Linked DNA regions of Alloacidobacterium dinghuense. Each later gene encodes a partner of the first gene's protein in a complex. Links are inferred from orthologs where the notes say so. Each region holds a gene or a part of one and is shown on either strand. Other genes may lie near its edges.

What was found.
Region 2: the proteins of H7849_RS09735 (region 1) and H7849_RS04830 are in contact, whole or in part, in a solved structure (PDB 1A0O), measured with the Escherichia coli proteins. The link is inferred for Alloacidobacterium dinghuense from one-to-one orthologs.

The regions. Positions count from the first base shown.
Region 1 is NZ_CP060394.1:2,390,468-2,399,278, reverse strand. What follows is about bases 1,442-4,311. They hold H7849_RS09735 (response regulator), read left to right. Parts: upstream 1,442-2,619; coding sequence 2,620-3,003; downstream 3,004-4,311. Other genes in these bases: H7849_RS09725 (flagellar hook-basal body protein), read left to right, coding at 3,633-4,311; H7849_RS09730 (chemotaxis protein CheX), read left to right, coding at 3,044-3,529; H7849_RS09740 (cyclic di-GMP-binding domain-containing protein, MshE-related), read left to right, coding at 1,579-2,556; H7849_RS26770 (FliM/FliN family flagellar motor switch protein), read left to right, coding at 1,442-1,591. Also shown: H7849_RS09750 (flagellar motor switch protein FliM), read left to right, coding at 1-809; more of H7849_RS26770, read left to right, coding at 836-1,441; more of H7849_RS09725, read left to right, coding at 4,312-4,364; flagellar basal-body rod protein FlgG, read left to right, coding at 4,395-5,183; H7849_RS09715 (flagella basal body P-ring formation protein FlgA), read left to right, coding at 5,190-5,678; H7849_RS09710 (flagellar basal body L-ring protein FlgH), read left to right, coding at 5,681-6,406; H7849_RS09705 (flagellar basal body P-ring protein FlgI), read left to right, coding at 6,417-7,556; H7849_RS09700 (hypothetical protein), read left to right, coding at 7,553-7,888; flagellar biosynthesis anti-sigma factor FlgM, read left to right, coding at 7,970-8,263; H7849_RS09690 (hypothetical protein), read left to right, coding at 8,273-8,545; flagellar hook-associated protein FlgK, read left to right, coding at 8,575-8,811. UniProt on the Escherichia coli protein: Involved in the transmission of sensory signals from the chemoreceptors to the flagellar motors.
Region 2 is NZ_CP060394.1:1,192,717-1,201,609, forward strand. What follows is about bases 2,327-5,278. They hold H7849_RS04830 (chemotaxis protein CheA), read left to right. Parts: upstream 2,327-2,634; coding sequence 2,635-4,923; downstream 4,924-5,278. Other genes in these bases: H7849_RS04825 (cytidine deaminase), read right to left, coding at 2,327-2,560; H7849_RS04835 (chemotaxis protein CheW), read left to right, coding at 4,920-5,278. Also shown: H7849_RS04815 (NupC/NupG family nucleoside CNT transporter), read right to left, coding at 1-760; H7849_RS04820 (thymidine phosphorylase), read right to left, coding at 784-2,139; more of H7849_RS04825, read right to left, coding at 2,126-2,326; more of H7849_RS04835, read left to right, coding at 5,279-5,396; H7849_RS04840 (response regulator), read left to right, coding at 5,414-5,779; H7849_RS04845 (protein-glutamate methylesterase/protein-glutamine glutaminase), read left to right, coding at 5,792-6,865; H7849_RS04850 (CheR family methyltransferase), read left to right, coding at 6,872-7,687; H7849_RS04855 (Lhr family helicase), read left to right, coding at 7,769-8,893. UniProt on the Escherichia coli protein: Involved in the transmission of sensory signals from the chemoreceptors to the flagellar motors. CheA is autophosphorylated; it can transfer its phosphate group to either CheB or CheY.

The DNA.
Region 1 (8,811 bases):
TGCTGAACGATATTTTTGCGCGCAATCTTACTCACAATCTTGGCGTCTGGCTGCGCAGCCGTTTCCATGTGAATCTGGTTTCCGCCGAGCAGATGCCCTTCAATGAGTTCATGCTGCGCATCCCCGATCTAGCCTATGTGAGCTCAGTCCGGTTGGAGCCGTTGCGTGCCCTTTCGGTCCTGCAGCTCGATCTGGCACTGGCTCCGCCCATGATCGATTTGCTGCTCGGTGGCGAAGGCAAGCCGGATCGCGTGCGCGAGTTGACCGATATCGAAGAGTCGATTCTCACCAGCGTTGCCGAAGTCATCTGTCGCGAACTCAGCGCGGCATGGCAGCCGGTTGGTCTGACCTTTACCTTTGAGCGCAGACAGCTGCATACGCAGATTGCGCGTGTCATGCCGGTGTCAGAGAAAACCCTTTGCCTGAGCTTTGAAGTACGCATGCCTGGCGCGAGCGGCATGTTGAATCTTGCTTTTCCCGCTGTCGTTTCCAATACCGTGCTGCGGCGCCTGGTTGGAGACTGGAGTCGGCAGCATCGCCATTCGCCGGAGACCCGGCAGCGGATGCAGGAGCGTGTCGCTCTCGTGAAGGTCGGCGCAGCGCTGCAGCTACCGCCCGTGAGCATTCCCGGGAGGGAACTCGAAGACCTGTATGAAGGGAAAATCCTGAAATTGCCCATCGTTGCTACGCGGCCCGCAGAGCTGCGTATTGCGGGCATTCCGCTATTTGAGGGCTATCCAGTGAGTCATGAAGAACAGAGGGGCGCTCACCTGGTCCAGATCGCAGCAGCGGCAGCCGCAAATGTGTAAACCGAAACGTGAGAACCGGAGGTTCGATGAAGACATTCCTTGACGCATGGTTATTAGAGGCTCCCATGGGATTGAGCCAGGAGCTTGCAGGAACCGTAAAGCTCGCTCCTGCGGATACGTTCATAGAGGCAAAGGATTCCATCTCCTTTCAGATTGAACTCCAGGGCAGCCTGCAGGGAAGCTTCTGGGTCGTGGCCGATGCCGAGGCTCTGGCCCGGCTGTTCGTAGCGGCGCGGGTGATACCCGATGAACAGGATCGCCAGCGGGATGCGGCGTTGTGGCAGAGCATTCTGCGGCAGGTCGCCGAGCGTGCCGCGAAGACGGCATCCAAAAGCTCGGGTACAGCCACTTCAGTGCTCGCTGTCCGCGAGGGGATGCGTCCCGCCGGAATCGCAGCGGCGACGTATCAAGTTCGTTTTGGTGAAGCTTCTGTCCGTGTCGAATTCTCGGATGAGACCAGGCCCACGGTTGAGATGAAGGGGCGAGAAAACACGCCTGCGGCCAACCTGCCGGCGCGAGGGGTAGAGCTGCTGCTCGATGTCGAACTCGAAGCCTCTTTGAGATTCGGCTCGAAAGAAATGCCGCTGGGCGACGTGTTGGAGCTGGGGCCGGGTGATGTTGTACAACTGGAACGGCACGTCTCCGATCCCGTGGATTTGATTGTGGGTGACAAAATCGTGGCCCGTGGGGAGGTTGTGCTTGTGAACGGAAATTTCGGGTTGCGAGTCACTGAAGTGGCTGAGCCGAAAGAGTCTTTGGAGAGCATTCGATGCCTGTTCTGATCAAGCGGCGGCAGACGCAGAAAAGCCTGGGAGACGCTATGGAAGGCTTCGCTTCACATAAACACACTGCGGCGCTCGGCAGGATGTCCAGCTCTCTTGCAGCTGGCAATACCGTCTCTAGTTTTCTATCGCAATGCGGCAATGCGAAGTGCAGAGCCGGCTGGATGAGGCTCTGGCGCAGCCGCCAGTATCCCATTCTCGAAGGGAAATGGGCTTGCAGTGCGGCATGCATGCAGGAGATCGTGCAAGCGGCGATCCTGCGCGATGCGGCGGATCCAAACTCCCAAGGTTCCCCAAGAGCTGTACATCAACACCGCGTGCCCCTTGGATTGGTTCTGCTCTCCCGTGGCGTCATCGATCACGACCAGCTCAGGAGAGCGCTGGAGGCGCAGAGAAAAACAGGCTCGGGCCGATTGGGAGAGTGGCTTGTCCGGCAAAACTCGGCCGACGAGGAACAGATCGCTCGGGCGCTGAGCGCGCAATGGAACTGCCCTCTTCTGGCGAGTGCGCCACACGATCCGGTCGCTATGGCGCCGGCACTTCCGCGCTTGTTGATCGATAGTTTCGGCGCCGTGCCGCTCCGCATTGCCGGCCGCGAAATTTTGTATATCGCATTTGAAGAGAGAATGGATCGCTGTCTTGTTCTGGCCGTTGAACGGATGCTGGGGCTGAAAGTCGAAGCCGGGGTCCTGCGGGAATCTGAATTTCGCAGAGCGCAGCGGGAGGTTCTACGCGCGCAATTTCCTCGGACACGTCTGCTGGAAGCTGCGAACATGCGCGGACTGGTACACGCATTCACGGCCATGCTTGAGGAACGCAAGGCCGTTCGTTCGCAAATCGTGCGTGTGCATGACTATTTCTGGCTGCGGATATGGCGCAGTCATGTTCCAGAGGAAGATCAAAGGATTCTGCCCGCAGCAGAGGAGGTGGAAGACATGGTGTGCTCGCTGGCCACAAGCGAGTGAGAGCATCGTGAGCTAGCGGGATCGACGAAAGTGCCGATAAGGGCAGGGGAGCGAGGAAAGTTCATGAGTGAAATTGCTGCCTTGATTGTCGATGACTCTTCGGTGATGCGAAAGATCGTCGAGCGGGCCTTGCGCCAGGCGGGACTGCCTTTGAGCAAGGTACATGAAGCATCGAGCGGGGTGGAGGCGCTCGATGTGTTAAAGAGCGAACGCGTCCAGCTGATTCTCTCCGACATCAACATGCCCACGATGGATGGGCTCGAATTCCTCCGCCAGCTGCGTTCGCAGGCGCTGGCGCCTGACGTTCCAGTCGTGATGATCACGACGGAAAGCAGCGAGGAGCATGTGAAAGAAGCCATCGTTGCCGGGGCGCAGGGTTATATCCGCAAGCCTTTTACCGCAGAACAGGTCAAGGACCGGGTGCTCCCTTTGTTGGGCCTTGCATAGTCTGATTCATCTCTTGGCTTAAATCACTTTGGAGAAAATTATGGCGACACCTGCCCGTGAACTACTACAGGAGAGCGCACACGCCCTGCATCTGGATGATGCGGTGGATGAGGTTTTTCGTCTGATGATGGGCGCGCCCTGTCAACCCGCCGAAAAAGGTGTGACCGACGGCAGCGAAACGATTACTGCAGTGATCGGACTGGCTGGAGCCATGAGCGGAGCCTGCACGCTTCGCTGCGGTCTTGAAACGTCGCTGCGCATGGCCGAATGCATGGTAGGAACGCGTCCGCAGGAATTAGATGCGATGGTCAAGGATGCGATCGGAGAGGTGTGCAATATGGTTGCCGGAGCCTGGAAAGGGAAGCACGCGGTGCTTGCCGGCGGATGCGTGCTTTCAACCCCTGCTGTGGTCACCGGGACCAATTACCAATTGCATATGCAGCAGCAGGAGTTCCGCATCGATCGCAATTACCGCTTTGAAGAACACACGCTCAGCATCAGCATTATCTGTGAATCCATTCAGTAATTCTCTGTAAATCTGCGGATCTACAAGCTTAGAAACTGCTAATTTCTTCGCCCCTTCTTTTCGGTCTTTCTTTTGCACTGATCTACGGCAGAGGAGATCAAGGGTGGACAGCGGATACTACGCAGCCTTTTCCGGGTTACTCGCACGCACCGAGGCGCTGGACTCGGCCGCCAGCAATCTGGCGAACGCGAATACCAGCGGGTTTCGTGCCGAACGCGAATACTTTCGCAATGCCATTGTCGGGCCTGACGCGCTCAATTCGCAGGTCAACAAGGTCGTCAACGACTTTGGCGTTCTCGGTGGAAATCGCCTGGATCTGGGACAGGGCGCGCTGACGCATACCGGCAATCCCCTGGATCTCGCCATCGAGGGAGCGGGGTTTTTCGCTATCCAAACCAAGCAGGGCATTCGCTATACGCGCGACGGATCCTTCCGGCGTGCTGCGGACGGTACCCTGGTGACTGCGGCTGGCGAGCCTGTTCTCAACGCACAGAACAAGCCCATTCAAATTCCGACTGGGGATATCACGATTGGAATGGATGGAGCGGTTTCTGTAGCCAATGCGGTCGCCGGCAAGGTTGCACTCTTCGATTTTCCATCGCAGGACCTAGTACCGGAAGGAACCAACCGCTACACCATAACAGCGGGAACAAAGCCCACCTTAACCACAGCAGCAGTTCATCAAGGATCTCTGGAATCTTCCAACCAGGATGTGATTCAGGGAACCCTGCAACTCATTCTCGTACAGCGCCAGGCCGAGATGATGCAGAAGGCTCTATCCATTTTTCACGGCGAATTCGACAAAACGGCGAGTGAAGATCTGCCAAAAGTCTAAACACAACATTTTTCTGATCAGGAGAGAAGCATGATTCGGGCACTCTACACGGCAGCAAGCGGCATGAGCGCGCAGCAACTCAACCTCGATACCATTGCCAACAATCTGGCGAACTCGTCCACCTCCGGCTTTCGCCAGCGGCAGCTGCAGTTTCAGGACATGATCTACCAAAATCTGGTCACGCCTGGCGCAGCGCAGAGCCAGCAGACGGTTTCGGCTGGATTGCAGGTTGGTCTGGGGACCAAGTCTGCTGCGACTGAGGTCATCATGACGCAGGGCGACTTGAATAACACGGGCAACACATACGACCTTGCCATCCAGGGGAACGGATTTTTCCAGGTCTCGCGTCCCGACGGAACGATTGAATATACGCGCGCCGGAAGCTTCCACCTGAACAACCAGGGAACGATTGTGACGACCGACGGCGACCCAATCGTCCCCAACATCACGATTCCGCCGAATGCCACCTCGGTGACGATCACGCAATACGGCGTCGTCAATGCAACGCTTCCGGGGCAGCAGAATCCGTCACAGCTCGGACAGATCCAGCTCGCTACCTTCGCCAATCCGGAGGGCCTGGAAAGTGTAGGAGCAAACCTCTTCCGTGCGACGCTATCCTCCGGCGATCCGGTGCTGGATGTGCCCGGCGGCACACAGGGTCTCGGCACATTGCAGCAGGGCTATCTGGAAAACTCCAATGTCGACGTAGTGACTCAGTTTGTGCAAATGGTGTTAGCGCAGCGCGCCTATGAGAGCAATTCCAAGGTGATCCGGGCCGCGGACGACATGTACAGCCAAGTCAATAACATGGCCCGGTAGCGAGCGATGAAGAGATGCGCGATCGTTCTTTATTTTCTGGTTGTGCTGCTCGGTGGCCGACACCTGCTCGGCTCCGTCTGCAGCACAATCCAAGGCACGCACACGGATCATTACATCGCAGATCCAGTGTTGCATCGCAGATGGGCGGCCGTTGTCGATTGCAGTCATCCGGAACGGCCCTGGACGCTCAAGGAAGTGCCATGGCAGGAAACATCGCTCCCCTTTGCCTCTAGTGGGCTGAAGCCGAAAGTAATAGAGCGTGCGACGCTGCTCGTGCTTGCTGGCGCAAAAGTTAAGCTTTGGCGGAAGACTTCCGACGGCAACATTGAGTTGGAGGGAACGGCGCTCGACGCCGGCAATGAAGGGCAAACAATTCACGTCAGAACAGGATCGCGAGGGGTTGTGCTTGAGGGCAAGGTGCGGGGTGCCGGCTCAGTCGAGTTGTTCGCCTCCAACAAATGGCAGAGCAAATCGTTGGATGGGTGGACTCAGTGAAGATGAAGCGATACGGCATCCCTCTGTTTCTGTCAGTGTGTTTTTTCTGTCCGCTGAGTCCATTCCCGGCTCGCGCTGCAGCCCAGAAGCAGGAGAAAGCTCCAAAGCCCACGCCGCCCGACATTGCGCTCGATGCCTACCTCGCGCGCGTCAAGGCCGAGAGTGCTGCCGAAGTCCGATCGCCGGGCGCCATCTGGACACCGGATGGCCGTCTGGCCCGTCTTTCTTCAGACGTGAAGGCGTCGCGGGTGCATGATCCGATCGCCATCGTTGTTTCCGAGAGCCTGGCCGCGTCGACTGACGGCACGGTGAAAAATTCGCGGGCTTCAAACGCAAGCTCGCAGATTTCGGCGCTCTTTGGCAAGTTATCCGCCGGGAACGCGCTGAACAATCTTTTGAACCAGACCTCGGCTTCTGGCCTGAATGCCCAAGGGCAGAGCGTGACGAACTCCAGCCTGAGCACGATCGTTGGCGGCGAGGTGATCGATGCGCTGCCGAACGGGATGTTGGTCATTCAGGCGGTACGTCAACTCACCTTCAATCAGCAGACACAGCTGATCAAACTGCGTGGCCTGGTGCGGCCCGAGGACGTCAGCCCGCAGAATCAGGTGCTCTCAACACAGATCACCAGCCTGGAGTTAGAGGTAGTCGGCAAGGGCATCATCAACGATTACACCTACCGCCAGAATCCGGTCGTTCGCTTTCTCGAAAAACTGTTGGTTTTCTAGGAGCCATTCGATGCGCTTGAGCAGAAATCTTTATTTGCTGTTGGCTACAATGGTCGCCCTCGCATCCGCAGGTGCGGCTTCGGTATCAACGGGAACCCAGCGGGCAAAGCTTGCTCGCGTGAAAGACGTGGCCACGGTAGAAGGCGTCCGCGATAACCAGCTTATCGGTTACGGAATTGTCGTCGGTCTGCGCGGCACAGGAGACAGCCAGCAAACCGTCTTCCCCATGCAGACGCTGATTTCGACGCTCGAGCGTATGGGAGTGAACCTGCAGCAGTCTCCGCAGCTCTCGACAATGCGCACCCAGAATATGGCGTCGGTTTTTATCTCGGCGACCCTGCCTGCCTTTGCGCGTCCGGGCAATAAGCTCGATATTACCGTCTCTTCTGCCGGCGATGCGCGCAGCCTGGAAGGAGGACTGCTGCTTTTGACGCCCCTTTACGGGGCGGATGGGCAGATTTATGCGGAAGCACAAGGACCTCTCGTTCTTGGCGGCTACGCGGTGGCCAGCAATGGGAATCTGAAGCAGTACAACCATCCAACCACGGCGCGTGTGCCCGATGGAGCAATGGTGGAGCGCGCGGTGCAACTCGATCTGACAAAAATGCGTTCGCTTTCGCTACTCCTGAACGACGCCGACTTCCGCACAGCGGAGTTAATGGCCGCCGCCATCAACAAAGAGATGGCGCGACCTGTGGCGCGTGCTGTAGATAGCCGGCGGATTACGCTTCAAGTTGAGCCCACGGACGATATTCCAGCCTTTCTGGCGCAGGTGGAGACGGTAGAAGTAGAAACCTATCCGCGCGCCAAGGTGGTCGTGAATGAGCGCACGGGAACGGTGGTGATTGGAGGCGATGTGCGCCTGCAGCCGGTTTCCATCCTGCACGGTGGCCTTTCCGTCAATGTCGTCACCGAGTACCAGGTCTCGCAGCCGAATCCCTTCGGTCAGGGAACGACCCAGGTAGTGCCGCAGACCACGGTGCAGGCGCAAGAGCAGCCGGCAAACCGTATCGAATTGAGACAGGGAGCGACGGTCGACACGCTGGTTGAGAACCTGCAACAGATCGGAGCTACAGCCCGCGATATCATTTCCATCCTTCAGGCCATGAAAGAAGCCGGCGCACTCGAAGCCGAGTTGGAGGTCCTATGAGCAGCGTATCCCTTTCCGGACTGGCTCCGGCAGCGGAAACAACCCAGCAGAATCCGAAGCTTCGATCGGCGGCGCACGAGTTTGAGGCCAGCCTGATGAAGGAGTTTCTCAAGCCATTGCAACACGATAGCCTCTTTGCCGAGAAGGGAAGCAAGGACGACGATGACACCAACGGAAGCGCCGAGGCGCTGATGAGCTTCGGGGCGGAAGCAATGGCCAAGGCAATCTCGGAACATGGCGGCTTTGGCATAGCGAAGAAGATTCTCGATCACTTCCAGGGGGCAACGAATGCGGCGCATCCCGGCGCCGGAAGCAGCGGAGTTCATTTCTGAAAAATTTCTAAGAAATCAGGGAGCAAAGTTACTAAAGTTTGCTGCTCTCCCGCCGATACTTGGATTGAGGAAAGAACCGCTATGAACATCAATGATGGACTGCATGGGTTACCGGAAGCGCTGGGAGTGTCGAAAGCATCTCCAGTTTCTGCTACGCAAACCCAGCAGCAGGCGTCTCTCTCGGCGCCTGCGAGTGGCATTCAGGATCGCACCGAGGTCAGCACAGCAGCTAGTCTGGCGCATCAAGCCATGTCCATACCCGACGTGCGCATGGACAAGGTTGCGGCGATACAGCAGGCGCTTGCCAGCGGCAGCTATCAAGTGAACCCGGGATATGTTGCCGATAAACTCATTGGCCAGATGAAGGGTGAATAGCGCATTTCTATGTCATCCGTCTCGGGTTCGTCATTCTCAGTTACAAGCCTTCTGGATCGAGCCATCGATGCGCTGGCCAGGACAGACACAACATCGTTGACGCAAGTACTGACCGATTGTAACTGCGCGGAGATGCCGGATTCTCAGGAAGAATTCAGCCGAGCGCTCACGCAGCAGGCGGCATTTGAGAAAGTGCTCGAACTGACGGCGCGGAATCTGCGGTTGCTTCGCGGCGAGGAAAACAGTTTTCGCTATGGCCGAGGTCGAGGCCGCAACTCTTAGCACCATTACCCATAGGAAAGGCCACCACCATGGCAACTTTGAATACTGCATTGAGTATTGCGACGGGGGCTCTGGATGCAGACCAGGCTGCGATTAACATCATCGCCAACAATACCTCGAATGCCAATACGCCCGGTTACACAAACCAGGTGCCGGAGTGGCAGGCAAACGACCCGGTCACAATCGGCGGTACCAGCTATGGCCAAGGCGTAACCATGACCGGCCCGTCCTCGCAGCGCGATCTCGTCTTAGAGCAGCGCATTCAG
Region 2 (8,893 bases), 1.2 Mb from region 1 along the record:
GGCCTCCGTCAATGGTCCCACGCGCGATTGCTCCCAGCAGATTCTCCTCCTTGTGCTCAGCATCTTTGGGCATGTGGACAATGCCTTCCGTCGCAGGTGTCTCAGTCTCCGGCACAAGCATTTTCGAAATGAGAATCGTTCCCGGAGCTGTCATGATGACCGCAGCCAGCAAGTGCTGTGCCTCAATACCGTACAAAATGTAGGCTGCCATGATGCCGCCGGAAACGTGCGCCATGCCGCTAGTCATAATCGTCATCAGCTCGGATTGCGTCGCGTCCGGCAGAAATGGCCGAATGGTCAGAGGCGCCTCTGTCTGCCCCATAAAGATACTGGCAGCCACATTCAGGCTCTCCGCGCCGCTTACGCGCAAAGTGAGTTGCATGAGTCGGGCAAAGAGCCGAATCAGCAACTGCATGATGCCGAGGTGATAGAGGACCGCGAAGAAAGCAGAAATAAAGATGATCGTTGGCAACACCTGAAACGCGAAGATACTGCCAAAAGTGGAGTGCTGTTTGCCTAATTCGCCAAAGTCGAACGTCGAACCCACAAAGGCATACGACAATAGTCGGGTAACGGCATCACCGGCAACCGCAAGGACCTTTTGGCCCCACGAGAAGTCAAGGACGATGAACGCGAAGCAAATCTGTAGTCCTAAGCCCCAAATGACCGTACGCCAGCGGATAGCCCGCCGATTGGTAGAGAAAATCCATGCCAGGCCCAGCATGGTAAGCAGGCCCAGAATTCCGGTAAATCGCCCCAAATCGTTCTCCTATTCTCTTCATCCTATGGGCGATAGGCGTTTTCGAGGTACTGTTTTTTGTTTTCAACCGTAATCGTGTCCTGGATGAGTGGCTCAGTGGGGGGGGGCTCATCGGCAACCATCAGTGCTAGCCGCAACAGTATCTCCGGTTCAGCGAACCGCCCATCATAGTCTGCAAACAGCGTACACAGCGGCTTGCCAGCCTCGACCTTATCGCCCAGCTTGACATGCATCTCCAGTCCTGCGTGCGCCGAGACGGGCTCTCCTGCACGCTCGCGCCCTGCTCCAAGTCGCTGGACTGCCCAGCCCACCAGCGTGCAATCGACATGTGCCAGATAGCCTGATCGGTCGGCTACAAAATCCATGCGCGCGTGAGGATTATGGAATTTCTCAGGCTGGTCGAAGATTGCCGTGTCGCCACCCTGCGCCTCTACCATCTGCGTGAAGATCTTGAGTGCCTCGCCCGAGGTTAGAATCTGCTCGGCACGGTCGCGCCCCATTTCCGCACTGTCGCTGGCTCCGCCGAGGAAAATCATCCATCCCGCTAGTACTAGGGAGAGCTCCCGCAGGTCTTCGTTCAGGGGATGCCGCTTATCGGCTAACAAGTCGAGCGACTCTTGTATTTCGATCCAGTTGCCGGCAAAGCGTCCCAGCGGCTGATTCATATTCGTGAGCAATGCCGCCGTGCGTGTACCAGCGCGTTCTCCGATCTCCACCATCAGGGCTGCAAGAAAAAGAGCATCTTGCTTGTTCCGTAGGAAAGCTCCTGTGCCGGTCTTTACGTCAAGGACTAGGCCGTTCAGGCCGGCGGCAAGTTTCTTGCTCATGATCGATGCGCAAATGAGATACGGATTCTCTACCGTAGCTGTGCGATCGCGCAAACTGTAGAGAACTCGGTCGGCTGGAACAAGCTGATTGGTTTGGCCAACAATGCTCGCGCCGCATTTCGCGAGCACTTCCGCCATTTCCGCAAGGCTCAAGTGAGTCCGGTAGCCAGGAATGCTTTCGAGTTTGTCCAACGTGCCGCCGGTGTGGCCCAGAGCCCGTCCGCTGATCATGGGAACCACGAGCCCGGCAGCGGCTGCAATCGGAGCAATCAGAAACGATGTCTTATCTCCCACGCCTCCGGTTGAATGTTTGTCAACGGCAAAGCGCCTGAGCGGAGCAGGATCAAAGACAACTCCGGAAAGCCTCATCGACGTCGTCAATGCATCGACCTCTGCGAGGCTAAGACCGCGCAGAAATGCTGCCATCAGCCAAGCGGCCAGCTGTTCTTCGGGAATGCTTTCCGTGGCCGCTCCGCGCACGAGGAACTGGATCTCTGCGAGTGTAAGTTCTTCGCCGTCACGTTTCTTTCGGATCAGATCAACCGCGTGCATGCTCTTCCTTCGTCCAGTGGTGGAATATGTGGGGCAGTAGTTCTTTGAATGGAGCGGATGTGATGCCCTGATCGTCGGGGAAATAAACGACGGCATCGGAAGTGACGAACTCGCTTAGCATCTGGCGGCATGCACCACACGGAGGACTGGCAGCCTGATTCAGATTTGTAACGGCAATTGCGACGATCTTGTGCTGTGCTCCGCGTTCTGCGATCGCGCGGCACAACGCTGTGCGTTCCGCGCAGATGGTGAGGCCGTAGGAGATGTTTTCGACATTGCACCCGCTCACGATGGTGTCATCATCGAAGAGCAAGGCCGCTCCCACGCGAAACTTTGAATAAGGAGCATAAGCTTTCGCGGCGGCTGATTCGGCAGAGGCACGTAATTGTGCGGTAATTTCAGGCGTTAGATTTGCCATCATCCTGAGGCTAACGGCATTGCTCCCGGAGAGCAAGGCTGCTCAAGTTTACTGGTCTTCCACCCGATAGTAGAGGTGTGGACGAGTTGACGCGAGAATTTCTGATCGAAAGCCAGGAAGGATTGGACCGCATGGAGCGGTGCCTGACCGATCTGGAGGAACGCCCCGAGGACCGCGAGCTTCTGGCTGAGATCTTTCGTACTGTGCACACCATCAAGGGAACCACGGGTTTTCTCGGCTTTTTACGACTGGAATCGCTGGCTCATGCCGGAGAAAATCTGCTTGGTCTACTGCGCGACGGCAAGCTTCTGGCCAACGCAGACATTGTCAGTGGTCTGCTTGCCTTGCTCGATATCCTGCGCGAAATTCTTGGACAGATTGAAGCAAGCGGGAAGGAAGGCGGCGAGGATCATGCCGCGATGATCCATCGTCTGAACGCATTGCAGCAGCCTTCGACAGGTGAGAACAACGCGCAGACATCAGGAAGGTCTCTCGAAGATGTCTCGCTTCCCGAGGTGTGCTCTTCTCCGCATGCTGCCGCAAGAAAGAAGCGGGCGCGCAAACCAAAGGCTGCATCACCCGCTGCGATCACGCCGCTCAGTGACGCGGAGATCGCGAGGCCGCAAGAGGAAAGCAGGGCCATCGAGGTTTATCAAGCCGAGCCACAGATCGCGCAGGCGAGGGCAGCGGTGAACGCAGCCGAATCGACGCTGCGCGTCGACGTGGATCTGCTCAACCGCATGATGAATCTCGTGGGGGAGCTTGTGCTCACCCGAAATCAGATCCTGCAGATGGTCGGCGCCGATGCCAGCCTGGCCATGCTCTCGCGTCGCTTGGACATGGTAACAGCCGATCTGCGTGAAGCAGTGATGAAGGCGCGCATGCAGCCTGTCAGCCATGTCTTCTCGAAGTTTCCGCGCATGGTGCGCGATCTTGCGCAGCAGCTGAGCAAGCGGGTACGTCTGGTCATGGAAGGGCAGGAGACGGAACTCGACAAGAGCCTGCTCGAAGCCATCAAAGATCCGCTGACGCATTCTGTTCGCAACGCTATCGATCACGGCATCGAGTTGCCGCACCTCCGCGAGGCCGCCGGCAAAGACCTGGAAGGCACGCTGCGGCTGCGTGCCTATCAGGAGGGCAGCCACGTTGTCATCGAAGTCTCCGATGACGGTGGCGGCATGAAGGTTGAGCGCATCCGTGACAAAGCCCTTGAGCGCAAGTTGATCACCCGCGAACGCGCAGCGCAGCTTTCCGACCGCGAGTTGATGCAGTTGATCTTCTTGCCAGGATTCTCCACCGCTGAGGCCATTACGAATGTCTCCGGGCGCGGCGTCGGCATGGACGTGGTGCGCACCAACGTGGAGAAAATTGGTGGCAAGGTTGAGATCGACAGCCGTGTCGGCAAGGGAACAACGCTGCGCCTACGTATTCCGCTCACCCTGGCCATTGTGCCTGCCTTGATCGTGCACAGCCGAGGCCAGAGCTTCGCGTTGCCTCAGGGGGCTCTTTCTGAACTCGTGCACCTTTCTTCCGACCAGGTCAGCGCGCAAGTGGAGTGGATGGAGGGTGCGGCGCTGTACCGTTTGCGGGGCAAACTCCTCCCGCTGATCTTCCTTGGTTCTCTTCTTAAACAACATACGCGGTCAGAAGAGCCGCGTGAAGTATATATCGCCGTCTTGAATGCGGAAGGCCGCCGCTATGGCCTGGTGGTCGACAGCCTTGCGGACCCGGAAGAGATTGTGGTCAAGCCATTGTCGTCGGTGCTCAAGAGAATCGGTTTCTTTTCGGGAGCGACAGTGCTGGGCAACGGTGAGATGGCTTTGATTCTTGATCCCGGAGCAATCGCCACACAATCGAATATCGGCATGGCGCTTGAAGATGACGAGCCCGAGGTTCTGGGGGGAAATTTGAAGGAAGGAACTGCCGAATATCTGCTGATGCAATCCGCGAGCGAGCATTCGGCAGTACCTCTGGATAGCGTGTTACGGATTGAGCGCATTCCGCGTGGGCAAATGGAGTGGCTAAACGGTATCCCTGTCTTGCGTTTTGACGGCACACTTCTGCCGCTCAAAGACAGAACGGATGTTGGAGCAGAATCACCAGAGAGCGAGATGACGGTGGTCGTCTGCCGCGACGGGCAGCGTCACGTAGGAGTCGCCGTCACGCAGGTTCTAGACGTGGCTCCGGGCGAGTCTTTGACTGAGGCCGGAACCAATGCTGCGACGCAGGATGCCATCCTTTTAAAGGACAAAGTGACAAGCATCGTCGATCTTCGAAGCATCCCGGCATTGCACGGCACGCACCCGCTTTCGGGCGAATTCGTGGAGACATGGAAACCAGTTGGAATTGTTGAGATGTCCGCATGATGCCTACTCTACTACTGCAGACTGACGCACAGGACGAAGGCATCGAGATGTGTTCTGTTCGTGTGGGCCAGACGCTCTACGGCGTTCCTGTAACCCGCATTCTGGAAATTCTGGGAAGGCCTGCGAAGCAGCCTGTTCCACTTGCTCCCAGCTACATCGGCGGGTTGGTGCACTATCGTGGCGAGGTACTGACGGCTGTTTCGCTACGCAGGTTGGTGGATCTGCCGGAGCACGATGCCGTGGAAGACATCCTCGTCTTTGAAGGCGGCGATGGATACTTCGGCCTGTTGGTGGACGAGGTAGGTGAAGTGATGACGGTGCAGCCTGCGAATTTCGAGAGCAACCCCTCAACTCTCGATGATCGCCGCAAAGCGCTGTTTGCCGGAACTTACAAACTCAATAACGCTCTTCTGGTGATGCTCGATCCGGATCGTCTCGATCCGATGTGTCTTGCAGAAACATCCCCCGCTTGAGCGATGAGGGAAAGAATATGCGTGCGCTTATCGTCGATGATTCGCGTTCCATCCGAAGTTACTTGCGACTGCTTTTGGAAAAGCAGGGACTCGAATGCATCGAAGCAGAGGACGGACGGCTGGCGCTAGACGCGATGCAGAGGAACGGCGTCTGTGATCTTGCTCTCGTCGATGTCAACATGCCCGTCATGGGCGGGCTGGAATGCGTGAAGGCGATGCGAGGCAATCCGGAAACAAGGTCGATGAAGATCATGATGGTGACGTCGGAGGCAGACCATGCCTTCATCGAAGCTGCGCTTGAAGCCGGTGCGGATGAATACTTGATGAAACCTTTTGACGCTGACGCGCTCATCGACAAGCTCCAGATGATTGGCATCGCATAAGGTTCGATCTCGATGCCCCGACCAATTCGTGTCCTTGTAGTGGACGACTCCCTCGTGATGCGCAGCCTTCTGCGCATGGTGCTCGCCTCGGATCCCGCCATTGAGTTGGCAGGAATGGCGAAAGATGGTATCGAAGCTCTCGATGCCGTCGAGCGGCTTCGACCAGACCTCATTCTTCTGGACATTGAAATGCCGCGCATGAATGGCCTTGAAGTGCTGGCCGAACTGCGTTCACGGCACAGCACAGTAAAGATCATTATGTGCAGCACCCTCACACGTCGTGGCGCTCGCATCACCCTTGATGCGCTGGTGCAAGGGGCGACCGACTATGTTACAAAGCCGACCGTGCAGAATGGCGCTGCGGATGCAGTCGCTACGCTTATGCGTGAGCTTCTTCCGCGGATCAAAGCTCTGTTTCCAGCACCACAACTCAGCGTCATCCTCGCTGGTTACGCAGGAGGCAAAACCCGGCTGCAGAGGACGCCAGAGATTGTCGCGATTGGAGTGTCAACCGGAGGTCCTGCCGCTCTTCAAACCTTACTGCCTATGCTGCCTGCAGATTTCCCCGTTCCAATCGTCATTGTCCAGCACATGCCTCGGCTTTTTACTGCTCTTCTGGCCGAGAGACTGAATCGTGAATGTGCCCTCAATGTGCGCGAAGCGGCGACCGGCATGCTTCCCGAGCCCGGAACGGTCTCGATTGCTCGCGGAGACTGGCATCTCGAATTTGTCCAGACCCCATTTGGCTATGGACACTTACTTCATCTCTCGCAAGCCGCACCGGAGCACTACTGCCGTCCTTCGGTCGATATGCTTTTTCGTTCAGCCGCGCAGGTTTACAGCGATGCTGTGCTGGGCGTGGTACTCACCGGAATGGGTGCCGATGGCTTGGAAGGCTGCAAATCCATTCGCCGCGCAGGAGGAAGAATCCTCGTGCAGGACCGCGCGAGCAGCTCTGTTTGGGGCATGCCCGGTGTTGTTGCCGACGCCGGATTGGCAGATCGCATTCTGCCCCTTCCGTCCATCGCGGCCGAACTGATCCGTCTTTGTTCGTCACGTCACGCTACTCTCGCAGCGAAGGAGTGATTGCACATGCCTTCTACCGAGACGGATTACAGTTTCCTGCGAAAGTTTATCCAGAGCCGTTCAGAGAACATCCTTGATCCCTCACGCAACGATATTTTCGATGCGCGCCTCTATCGCCTGCTGCAAGTGCATGGCATGTCGGGCATCGATGACCTGGTCCGCAGGTTAAGACTTGCGGCGGATCCCATGCTTGATCAGGCAGTGGTCGAGGCTATGACGATCAATGAGACTAGTTTCTTCCGTGATCAGGCCCCATTCGAGTTATTGCGCAACGAGCTGCTGCCGAGACTGATCGAACGCCGTGGCCTGCAGCGCAGTCTGCGATTTTGGAGCGCTGCATGCTCCAGTGGTCAGGAAGCCTATTCATTGGCAATGCTCATTCGATACCATTTCCCTCAAATTGCCGAGTGGAAGATAGAGATCGTAGGCACGGACATTCATGCAGACATGATTCGCCGCGCACAGTCCGGCCGTTACCAACGCATGGAGATCAACCGCGGCTTGCCTGCTCGTCTCTTGCTCAAGTACTTCACGCGCGACGATGACGAATGGGAGGTCACACCGGAGCTGCGTTCTCTTTGTCACTTTCAGCAACGGAACCTGAGCCACACCTTACCAGCGCTGGATGTATACGACGGCATCCTCATGCGCAATGTGCTTTTCTACTTTTCCGACGCCACACGAAAACGCGTCCTTCAAAATGTTCACGTTGCCCTGCAGTCAGACGGATTCCTGATTCTCGGTTCGAGCGAGCAGCCCGCGCAACTCGATCTCTGGCAGCCGGCTCTTGACGACAAGACCTGCTACTACAGTCCGCGCTGAAACGTCGCGGCCCCTTCCATTGCATCAAAATGCCTGAGCATCTTATTGTGCAGGCGGATATCCTGCTTGCTGAGGCCATGGGTGGAGAAGCGGCGAATCAAGAAGATCGAGACGGACAACGCCGGTTTTAAGGAGGTGCTTCATCTCTTTCATCCGGTAACAGCAGATTGGTTTAGAGCCGTTTTCGACAAGCCCACCTCACCTCAGCGTCTCGGCTGGCCCGCAATCGCTCGGGGTGAGAGCACCTTGATCCTTGCTCCGACAGGAACAGGAAAAACGCTGACAGCATTTCTCTGGTGCCTGGATCGGCTCATGCTTCGACAGCGTGAGACAGCAGTGAAAGGATGCCGGGTCGTCTATATCAGCCCTCTCAAGGCGCTGGCCGTTGATGTGGAACGCAATCTACGCTCGCCTTTGGCTGGAATTGCGAACATGGCCCGGCAACGAGGCGCGGCCTTTTCTCAGCCGGAAATCAGCGTACGCACCGGGGATACTCCGCAAAAAGAGCGTAGCCGATTCCGTCGTCATCCTGCGGAAATTCTGATCACCACGCCGGAATCGCTGTATCTGCTTCTGACTTCTGAGTCAGCCGCATCTCTGCGCACCGTGGATACCGTCATTGTCGATGAAATCCATGCCCTTGTGCCCACCAAGCGGGGAGCCCATCTCGCTCTTAGCCTTGAACGCCTTGAAGCGATCACCGAGAAGCGCGTCCAGCGGATCGGTCTTTCCGCTACGCAACGCCCGCTTGAGGAGGTAGCACATTTTCTGGCAGGCTGTGATGGACCGCCACCATCAACAGCAAAGACAGACGATAATCTCACTGCGCTCGAAAAAGAATGGACCTCCGATGTCGATGCGATCGGCAAAGATCGAGCTCCGGCATTTCGCCCAGTCACCATCATCAACGCGAGCGAGCCCAAGAGACTTGAGCTTCGCATTGAAGTTCCAGTCGAGGATATGGCGAAGCTTGGCCAGCCAGAGGAGATACCGAGTGGCGCCGCATCTCAGGGGCCAAAGCGCACTTCCATTTGGAGCGCGATACATCCAAGACTCCTCGAAATTGTTCGCGAACGTCAGTCAACGCTCATCTTCGTGAATAATCGGCGAATCGCAGAACGCCTTGCCGGCGCGCTCAACGAACTTGCCAATGAACCGATCGCGCGTGCCCATCATGGCTCTCTAGCCGCTGCACAGCGTACCGAA